Regions from separate parts of the Streptomyces sp. NPDC057682 genome, predicted to be linked through region 3. Evidence: riboswitches for the same ligand, from Rfam matches in the RefSeq annotation. Region 3 holds a riboswitch; each other region holds the start of a gene.

Region 1 (3,264 bases), on a different contig from region 3:
CCGCCGCGCCCTCGACCGCTGGGAGCGGGCGGAGCGGGCCGGCGCCGCCGACCGCGCGGCGGCGGAGCGCCTGGTCGACGTCGCCAAGGGCTGGATCACCTGGCAGGCCCGTTCCGTGATCGTCGAGAGCCGTGAACGCTGCGGCGCCCAGGGGCTGCTGGAGCACAACGGGATGACCGAACTGGTCACCGGGGTCGAGGGCGCCATCACCGCCGAGGGCGACAACCTGGCCATCCACTCCCGCGCCGCCGTGAGCCTCCTCATGGACGCGGTCACGGGCGCCCGGCAGGAGCCCTCGGACCTCCCGGTGCCGGGCGACCTCGCCGATCCCCGCTTCCTGGGCACCCTGCTGGAGCGGATCGAACAGCTCTGGTTCGCACGGGCGGCCGGCCGCACGGCCCGGGTGGCGCACGAGGACCCGAAGGAACGCTGGAACGCGGCGTCCGGCCCCGCCCTGCGCGGTGTCGAGGCCCATGCCTACCGCCACGCGGCGGAGGCGTACGCGCAGGCCTTGGAGGAGCTGCCCGAGGGGCCGGCGCGCGACCGGCTGGGCGAACTGGCCCGGCTGTTCGCCCTGCGCTGGATCGCCCGCAACAGCGGTGACCTGCTCGCCGACGGACGGCTGACCGCCGCCCAGGTCGAAGGGCTGACCGACGCCGTCGAGCAGCTGATCGCCGCCGTGGCCCCCCATCTGCAGGAGCTGGCCGCGGCCTTCGCGCTGCCCGGCGAACTCCTCGCGGACTGGCCCATCGCGGGTCCTCGGTACACCGACGCCTACGACGACCCGGAGGCCTCCTGGAACACCCGGTCCGCCGAGACGCCGACGGGCCTGTCCGGGACATTCCGCGAGGAGACACCCGGCTTCGGTGGCGAATCGGTTCGCCCCAAGGGGTGACCGGGCAGAGGCGCTTTGTCGCGCATCCCGCCCACCGCCCCGGCGGTGAGCTGCGGGCCCTGCCGCGACCGGTGCGTCCCGATGCCCGCGCGGTGGCCGGTGGCAGGGGGCCGTGCTCCCCGGCCACCGGCCCGCACCGCCACTGAGCTGCGCGGAAGCTCGTGGTAGCGTGCCCGGTGCCAGTCGAACTCCAGCCTGGAGTCAGGGAATCCGGTGCGAATCCGGAACTGACGCGCAGCGGTGAGGGGGACGGGCGGGGCCACGGCCACTGGGAGACCACGGTTTCCCGGGAAGGCGCCCCGTCCGCGTGAACCCGAGTCCGAAGACCTGCTGGCACCCGCGGTCCGGACCGGGCCGCGGAGTCCGTACCCCGGGCCCCGCGCATGGGCCCCGAGACGACGAGGTACTCCGTGCCGCCCCTGTCCGGCCACGCCCGCACCGCCGCCCTGCTCACCGCCGCGCTCGTCCTGCTGACGGCCTGCGGCACCGGAGGGCGCACGCCCGCCGCCCGGAACGGGGACGCCGCCGGCTACCCCGTGACCCTCGGCAACTGCGGACGCACCGTCACCGTGCACCGCGCCCCCGAACGTGCCGTCCCCGTCGACCAGGGCTCGGCCGAGATCCTGCTCGCGCTCGGCCTCGCCGACCGGATGGCCGCGACCGCCACCTGGACCGATCCGGTGATGAAGGGCCTGGAGAAGGCCAACGCCACGGTCCCCCGGATATCCGACAACCGGCCCTCCTCCGAGAAGGTCCTGGACCGGGAACCCGACTTCGTCAGCGCCTCCTTCGCCTCCACCCTGGCCAAGGGCGGCGTCGCCCCGCGCGAACAGTTCGAGAAGCTGGGCGTCCCCACCTACGTCTCGCCCGCCGACTGCACCGCCAAGGACAACAGCAAGGACGGCGACGGGGTGCGTACCGGCACCCTCGGCATGGACAGCGTCTACACCGAAGTACGGGAACTGGCCCGGGTGTTCGGCGTCCCGGAACGCGGCGAGAAACTGATCGCCGCACTCCGCGCACGGATCCGGAAGGCCACGGCGACCGTCGACGCCTCCGGCACCACGCTGATGTACTGGTTCGCCAACTCCACGTCCCCGTACCTGGCCGGCTGCTGCGGGGCCCCCGGCATCATCACCCGCGAACTCGGCGCGAAGAACGTCTTCGACGACACCCACGAGGAATGGCCGCAGATCAACTGGGAGACCGTCGCCGACCGCGATCCGGCCGTCCTGGTCATCGGCGACCTCACCCGCCGCTCCCAGACCGCCGAGAGCGCCGCCGGAAAGATCGCCTTCCTGGAGTCCCACCCCGTCACCCGGACCATGGACGCCGTACGCCACAAGCGGTACGTACTGCTCAGCGGCCAGGCCATGAACCCGTCGATCCGCACCGTCGAGGGAGTGGAACGCGTCGCGGCCGCGCTGCGCTCCTTCGGGCTCGCGGGATGAGCGGCACCGCACCGGCCGCGGCCGCGCGCGAGGCCGCCGGCCCGGCCGTCCGCGGAGCGGGGCGGGCGCTGCGCGCCGGACTGGGCTGGACCGCCGGACTGCTCCTGCTCGCCCTGTCCGTCGCCGTCGCCGTCACGATCGGCCCCGCCCGGATCTCCGTCGCCGACGTCTGGTCCGCCGTCGGAGCCCACCTCGGCCTCGGCACCCCGGAACTCTCCCCGATCCGCGACGGCATCATCTGGAACCTGCGCATGCCCCGGACGCTGCTCGCCGCGGTGTGCGGCGCGGGGCTCGCCGTCTGCGGCACGGTCATGCAGTCGCTGCTGCGCAATCCGCTCGCCGACCCGTTCGTCCTCGGCGTCTCCTCGGGGGCCTCCACCGGAGCGGTCGCCGTCGTCGTCCTCGGGGCCGGCGGGGGAGCGGTGTCGCTGTCGGCCGGTGCCTTCGCCGGGGCCCTGTGCTCCTTCGCCCTGGTCATGCTGCTCAGCCACAGTCTCGGTGGCAGCACCGACCGGGTCGTCCTGTCCGGGGTCGCCGCCATGCAGCTCTTCTCCGCGCTGACCTCCTTCGTCGTGATGACGGCAGCCGACGCCGAGCAGACCCGGGGCGTGCTCTTCTGGCTGCTCGGTTCGCTCGGGGGCGTCGGCTGGACCGAGACCGGGACGTGCGCCGCGGTCCTCGCCGCGACCCTGGCGGTCTGTCTGGGCCACGCCCGTACGCTCGACGCCTTCGCCTTCGGCCAGGACGCCGCGGCGGCCCTCGGCGTCCGCGTCGGACGCACCCGGATCGTGCTGCTGTGCGCGACCGCGCTGCTGACCGCCGCGCTGGTGGCGGCGGCCGGGGCCATCGGCTTCGTCGGCCTCGTCCTGCCGCACGCGGCCCGCGCGCTCACCGGATCCGGGCACCGCAGGCTGCTGC
Region 2 (3,264 bases), on a different contig from region 3:
CGACTCGCGTACGGCACCGCGCAGGGACACCCGCAGCCCGTCCTCCTCGTCGATGCCCAGACCGTGCGCGAAGGGCAGCACCCCGTAGGACGGCCGGCCCGTCAGCTCCCGCAGCATGTCGAGCCCCGGCTCCAGCAGCGAGACGTCGCCGCGGAACTTGTTCACCAGATACCCGGCGATCAGCTCCTGGTCCTCGGGCGAGAGCAGCGCCGTCGTCCCGAAGAACGAGGCGAAGACCCCGCCCCGGTCGATGTCGCCGACGACCACCACCGGGAAACGGGCCGCCCGCGCGATGCCCATGTTCACGATGTCGGTGCGGCGCAGATTGATCTCGGCCGGGCTGCCGGCGCCCTCGCAGATCACCGCGTCGTACGTGCTCCGCAGCTGCTCCAGGCAGTCCGTGACGGTGGACAGCAGGGACTCCTGCCGGCCTCCGTGGTAGCCGCGGGCGCTCATCTCGCCGACCGGGCGTCCCATCAGCACCACCTGGCTGGAGCGGTCGCCGCCGGGCTTGAGGAGCACCGGGTTCATCAGGGCGGTCGGCTCGACGCGGGCGGCCTGCGCCTGCATGGCCTGGGCCCGCCCGATCTCGGCGCACTCACGGGTCACGAAGGAGTTCAGCGACATGTTCTGCGCCTTGAAGGGCGCCACCTTCACGCCCCGGCGCACCAGCCAGCGGCAGATGCCCGCCGTGACGACGCTCTTGCCCGCGTCCGATGTGGTCCCGGCGACCAGCAGTCCGCCGCTCATGTCCGGTTCCTTCCGGCCGTGGGGGAGGGGGAGGTACGGCCCCGGGCCAGTCGCCGGGCGACGAGCCCGCTGCCCAGCCGGGCCGCGACGCCGACGCCGAGCGCCAGCGTGCCGACCCGGCGCGAGAGCCGCACCGCGCGTGCGATGTCGGCGGTCTCCACCGCCCGGCCCGCCGCGCCGTTGAGCACGGGACGGTGCTCGACCCGGCCGCCGTAGGCGAGCGTGCCGCCGAGCCGTACGCCGAGCGCCCCCGCGAACGCGGCCTCCACCGGGCCCGCGTTGGGACTCGGATGCCGGGAGGCGTCCGCCCGCCAGGCCCGGACCGCCGCACGCGGCGCCCCTCCGGCGGCGGTGGCGAGCAGGGCCGTCAGCCGGGCGCCGGGCCAGCCGGCCACGTCGTCGAGACGGGCGGAGGCCCAGCCGTAGCGCCGGTAGCGGGGCGAGGTGTGGCCCACCATGGCGTCCAGCGTGTTGACGGCCCGGAAACCGACGAGCCCGGGGACTCCGCCCAGCGCCCCCCACACCAGGGCGCCGACGACGGCGTCCGAGGTGTTCTCGGCGACGGACTCCACCACCGCGCGGGCGATCTGCGGACCGTCCAGGGACTGCGGGTCGCGGCCGCACAGATGCGGCAGCCGCTCCCGGGCCCCCTCGATGTCCCCGGCGGCCAGCGCGCCGCCGATGGCCCGCGCCTCGCGGCCCAGGGAGGTGCCCCCGACGACGGACCAGGTGGCGGCCGCCGTCAGGGCGACGGAGGCGGCGGGGTGGTGGCGCAGGGCGCGGGAGGCCAGTGCGGCGGCCCCGGCGGCGCCGCCGGCGCAGACCAGGGTGTGCAGTGCGCCCCACCCCCGGTGGTCGCGCCACAGCAGGCGTTCGACGTCCGCCGCGGCCCGCCCGAAGGCGGCCACCGGATGGCCCCTGCGGGGGTCACCGAGCAGCAGATCGCCGATCATCCCGGCCGTGGCGCCGTACGCGAAGACGCGATCGGCACGCACGGGTCAGCCGGCCGTGGCGCCTCGGCGGGCCCCGGTACGGGGAAGCGGCGGGGAAGGGGTCGCGACGGGGCCGGGCATGGCGATATGTCCTCACTCAGGGTCCGCGCCCTGGTTCGACGAGACGGCGACCAGAGTCTCCTGGCTCCCGGATCCGCGGTCTCCCGGCCTTCCGGTCCTGGTGGACCGTGACTTCCGAGAGGGGAGACCGCTCCCCGGTGACAGTGGCGGGACCGCGCCGGATTCGCACCGGCTTCCTCTGCTGTCGCCGTAATGGCTCCGGCAGTCCACCACGCTCCGCGAACACCCGTCAACTTGCCGTTGACCTGCGGGGGCGCGGTGTGGGCGGACACACACCGGGCCGGACACCCGTGAAGGGTGCCCGGCCCGGTGGGGGTCGGAGAGGGCGTACGGCCCTCAGGCGACGATCAGATAGATCCCGTACGCGACCGCCGCCGCGCACAGTCCGAAGCAGACGTACCCGCCGGCGCGGGCCAGCAGGACCGAACCGCCCGCCGCGCCGCCCCGCGCGGCCGGTTCCGGCTGCTTGGAGAGGCCGACGATGCCGAGGGTGAACAGGCCCACGAGAGCGACGGTGGTGACGAGGGAGACGCCGAAGACGGTGCCGAGTGCTGCCCAGTCGATGTGCATGTGTCTGTCCTTACACCGTGGCGGGTCGGGCCGGGTCGGCGGCGACGGGCGCGGCCGGGGACGGGAGGGTCGCCGACAGGTCGGGCTGGGCGGCGAGCGTGGGCGGCGGGCTGACGGCCGCGATGGCGGTGGTCACGACTCCGGCCGGTTCGGCGTCCGGCGCGGACTGCGCGCCGGACGGGGCGACATCGTCGTGGCCGACGGGCTTGCGGCGCGAGAGCGCCCAGATCGCGCCGGAGCCGGCGACCAGCAGCGCCGCCACGACGACGACGCCCCAGGTGCCCTGCTTGGTGACGAACTCGGCGCCCGCGCCGACCAGACCGGCGGCCGGCAGGGTCAGGCCCCAGGCGACGAACATCCGGGTGGCGGTGGACCAGCGGACCACGCCCCCCTGACGGCCGAGGCCCGCGCCCATCACGGCGCCGGAGCAGGACTGGGTGGTGGAGAGGGAGAAGCCGAGGTGCGAGGAGGCCAGGATGACGGTGGCCGCGCTGGTCTGGGCGGCGAAGCCCTGCGGCGGCTTGAGCTCCGTCAGCCCGCTGCCCATGGTGCGGATGATGCGCCAGCCGCCGAGGTAGGTGCCCATCGCGATGGCGAGACCGGCGCTCACGATCACCCAGACCGGCGGGTTGGAGCCGGGGGAGAGGACACCGCCGGTGACCAGGGCGAGGGTGATGATGCCCATGGTCTTCTGCGCGTCGTTGGTGCCGTGGGCGAGGGAGACCAGGCCGGCCGAGGCGATCTGGCCCGCCCGGTAGCCCTTGGCGGTGGCCTTCTCCTGGGCCTCGCCCTGGATCCGCCCGCCGATCCGGTACGTCAGCCGGGTGGCCAGGAGCGCGGCGACACCGGCGACGATCGGGGCGGCGACCGC
Region 3 (3,264 bases):
GCACTGGGGATACGCCACGCTGGCACTCGGCTCCGCGCTGGCGCTGTTCATGTACCCGCACTCGATCACGGCGACGCTCTCCAGCCGCAGCCGTGACGTGATCCGCCGCAACACCACGATCCTGCCGCTGTACTCGCTGATGCTGGGCCTGCTCGCCCTGCTCGGGTTCATGGCGATCGCCGCCGGGGTCAAGGTGGACAACGGCCAGCTGGCGATCCCGCAGCTGTTCGAGAACATGTTCCCGGACTGGTTCGCGGGCGTGGCCTTCGCCGCCATCGGCATCGGCGCGCTGGTGCCCGCCGCGATCATGTCCATCGCGGCGGCCAACCTGTTCACCCGCAACATCTACAAGGACTTCCTGAAGCCCGACGCGACGCCCGAGCAGGAGACCAAGGTCTCCAAGCTGGTGTCGCTGCTGGTGAAGGTCGGCGCCCTCGCCTTCGTCCTCACCATGGACAAGACGGTCGCGATCAACTTCCAGCTGCTGGGCGGGATCTGGATCCTCCAGACCATGCCGGCCCTGGTCGGCGGGCTCTTCACCCGCTGGTTCCACCGCTGGGCGCTGCTGGCCGGCTGGGCGGTCGGCATGATCTACGGCACCGCCGCCGCGTACGGGGTGGCGAGCCCGACGCAGAAGCACTTCGGCGGCTCCTCCAAGGAGATCCCGGGCCTCGGCGAGATCGGCTACATCGGTCTCACCGCCTTCGTGCTCAACGTCGTCGTCGTGGTGGTCCTCACGTTCGTGCTGAACGCCCTGAAGGCCCCCGCCGGCGTCGACGAGACCTCCCCGGAGGACTACACCGCGGACGCGGGCGACCCGGGGGTGACCGAGGTGCTCCCGCCGGCCACCGCCGGTGCGCCGGGCGGCCACTGACACCAGGTCACGGGCCGTCGCACCCCCGTGGGCCGGGGGCGCGGCGGCCCGTTCGCGCGCGGCGCGGAAACCCGGTTGCGGACCGGGCCGGGGTGTGGGGCACACTCCGCTCATGGACATGACGATCCGGCCGATCGAGCCCTCGGAGCACGCCCTTCTCGGCGAGATCACCGCCGAGGCCTATCTCGGTGACGATCTGCTGGACTTCGGCACCGGCGATCCGTATCTGCTGAAGCTGCGCGACGTGGCCCGGCGGGCCGCCGAGGCCGAGGTGCTGGTGGCCGCGGACGCCGGAGGGCGGGTGCTGGGCGGGGTCACGTACGCGCCGCCCGGCAACCCCTGGGCGGACATCGCGCGGCCGGACGAGGCGGAGTTCCGGATGCTGGCGGTCGCCCGGCAGGCGCGCGGGGCCGGTGCGGGCGAGGCACTCGTACGGGCCTGCGTCGCCCGCGCACGGGCCACCGAAGGCGTCACGGGACTGGTCCTGTCGACCCAGTCGACCATGCGCGGCGCGCACCGGATCTACGAACGCCTCGGCTTCGTACGCACCCCCGAGCGGGACTGGGCTCCGATCGACGATCTGAAGCTGCTGACCTACCGGCTGGAGCTGCGCTCCTCCGTCTGAGTTCGCGTACGACACAACATGTGGGGGCTGCCTCATCCGGCGGCCCCCACATGTATGCTCATGCTCGCTGTCGCCGCAGGGGAATCCGGTGCGAATCCGGAACTGTCCCGCAACGGTGTGTTCGGTGTGCTTTCGCGCACCTCCAGTCCGAGGACCTGCCGACAGCGCGCCCGGCTCGACCGAACCGGGCGCCCAGACGTCCGGGCCTCGTGGATGGGCCGGTGGACGCCGCACGGAGTGCCGCCCTGTCCGGGCCCCGCTCCGCCCGGCTGCCCCCGCGCACCCGACGGCCCCGAGCCGAGCGAGGGAGAGCACCAGGTGACCATCGCGCCAGCCGATCCGGTCTCAGCGGCCGAGTCAACGGAAACCACGGACGACGGACCGGGGGCCGCGCTGCTGCGGACCCTGACCGCGCTCACCGCGGATCTGCCCGACACCGACCCCGGACGGGTCGCCGCCGCCGCGCTGCGCGGCCGCAGCGCCCGCGCGGACGAGGCCGAACTGCGGTCGCTGGCCACCGAGGCCGCCGCGGGGCTCATCTCCGAGGACCCCGCCTACTCCCGGCTCGCCGCCCGTCTGCTGACCCTGGCCATCGCCCGGGAGGCGGCCGGGCAGGGCGCCACCTCGTTCTCCGCCTCGGTCGCCGTGGGCCACCGCGAGGGACTGATCGCGGACCGCACCGCCGCGTTCGTGGCCCGGCACGCCGACGCCCTGGACGCGCTGGTGGAGGGGGCGCTCGCCGAGGGCGCCGACGACCGCTTCGGCTACTTCGGGCTGCGCACCCTGCACAGCCGCTATCTGCTGCGCCACCCGCACACCCGCCAGGTCGTCGAGACGCCCCAGCACTTCATGCTGCGGGTCGCCGCCGGACTGGCCGAGGACGAATCGGCGCGCGCGCTGTACGAGGTCGCCGCGCTGTACGGGCTGATGAGCCGGCTGGACTATCTGCCCTCCTCCCCCACGCTCTTCAACTCCGGCACCCGCCACCCGCAGATGTCGTCCTGCTATCTGCTGGACTCGCCGCTCGACGAGCTGGACTCGATCTACGACCGCTACCACCAGGTGGCGCGGCTCTCCAAGCACGCGGGCGGCATCGGTCTGCCGTACTCCCGCATCCGCGCCCGGGGTTCGCTGATCCGCGGCACCAACGGGCACTCCAACGGCATCGTGCCGTTCCTGAAGACGCTCGACGCCTCCGTGGCGGCGGTGAACCAGGGCGGCCGGCGCAAGGGCGCGGCCGCGGTCTACCTGGAGACCTGGCACGCGGACATCGAGGAGTTCCTGGAGCTGCGCGACAACACCGGCGAGGACCAGCGGCGCACGCACAACCTCAATCTGGCGCACTGGATCCCGGACGAGTTCATGCGCCGGGTGGAGGCGGACGGCGCCTGGTCGCTGTTCTCGCCTTCGGACGTGCCGGAACTGGTGGACCTGTGGGGCGAGGAGTTCGACGCGGCCTACCGGGACGCTGAGGCCCGCGGCCTGGCGCGCAGGACCCTGCCGGCCCGTGAGCTGTACGGCAGGATGATGCGGACGCTGGCCCAGACCGGTCAGGGCTGGATGACGTTCAAGGACGCCTCCAACCGGACCGCGAACCAGACGGCGGAGCCGGGCCGCGTGGTGCACTCCTCGAACCTGTGCACCGAGATCCTGGAGGTCACCGACGACGGCGAGACGGCCGTCTGCAACCTGGGCTCGGTCAACCTGGGCGCGTTCGTCGAGGGCGGCACGATCGACTGGGAGCGGCTGGACGCCACCGTCCGCA

What was found. A riboswitch is a leader RNA that binds a small molecule or an ion and turns the genes downstream of it on or off. The one in region 3 is predicted to bind cobalamin.
Region 1: linked by a shared signal. The riboswitch ahead of ACFVDM_RS06785 (ABC transporter substrate-binding protein) and the one ahead of ACFVDM_RS08530 (ribonucleoside-diphosphate reductase subunit alpha) in region 3 are both predicted to bind cobalamin.
Region 2: linked by a shared signal. The riboswitch ahead of ACFVDM_RS33525 (cobalamin biosynthesis protein) and the one ahead of ACFVDM_RS08530 (ribonucleoside-diphosphate reductase subunit alpha) in region 3 are both predicted to bind cobalamin.

What each region holds. Positions count from the first base shown of each region.
Region 1 covers NZ_JBHVIN010000003.1:348,249-351,512, reverse strand. The annotation lists gene ACFVDM_RS06790 (acyl-CoA dehydrogenase) at 1-895, shown strand, start outside; cobalamin riboswitch at 1,059-1,245, shown strand; gene ACFVDM_RS06785 (ABC transporter substrate-binding protein) at 1,279-2,346, shown strand; gene ACFVDM_RS06780 (FecCD family ABC transporter permease) at 2,343-3,264, shown strand, end outside.
Region 2 covers NZ_JBHVIN010000023.1:60,660-63,923, reverse strand. The annotation lists gene ACFVDM_RS33530 (cobyric acid synthase) at 1-750, opposite strand, end outside; gene ACFVDM_RS33525 (cobalamin biosynthesis protein) at 747-1,745, opposite strand; cobalamin riboswitch at 1,877-2,003, opposite strand; gene ACFVDM_RS33520 (hypothetical protein) at 2,160-2,393, opposite strand; gene ACFVDM_RS33515 (anion permease) at 2,404-3,264, opposite strand, start outside.
Region 3 covers NZ_JBHVIN010000004.1:217,390-220,653, reverse strand. The annotation lists gene mctP (monocarboxylate uptake permease MctP) at 1-874, shown strand, start outside; gene ACFVDM_RS08535 (GNAT family N-acetyltransferase) at 987-1,499, shown strand; cobalamin riboswitch at 1,547-1,677, shown strand; gene ACFVDM_RS08530 (ribonucleoside-diphosphate reductase subunit alpha) at 1,818-3,264, shown strand, end outside.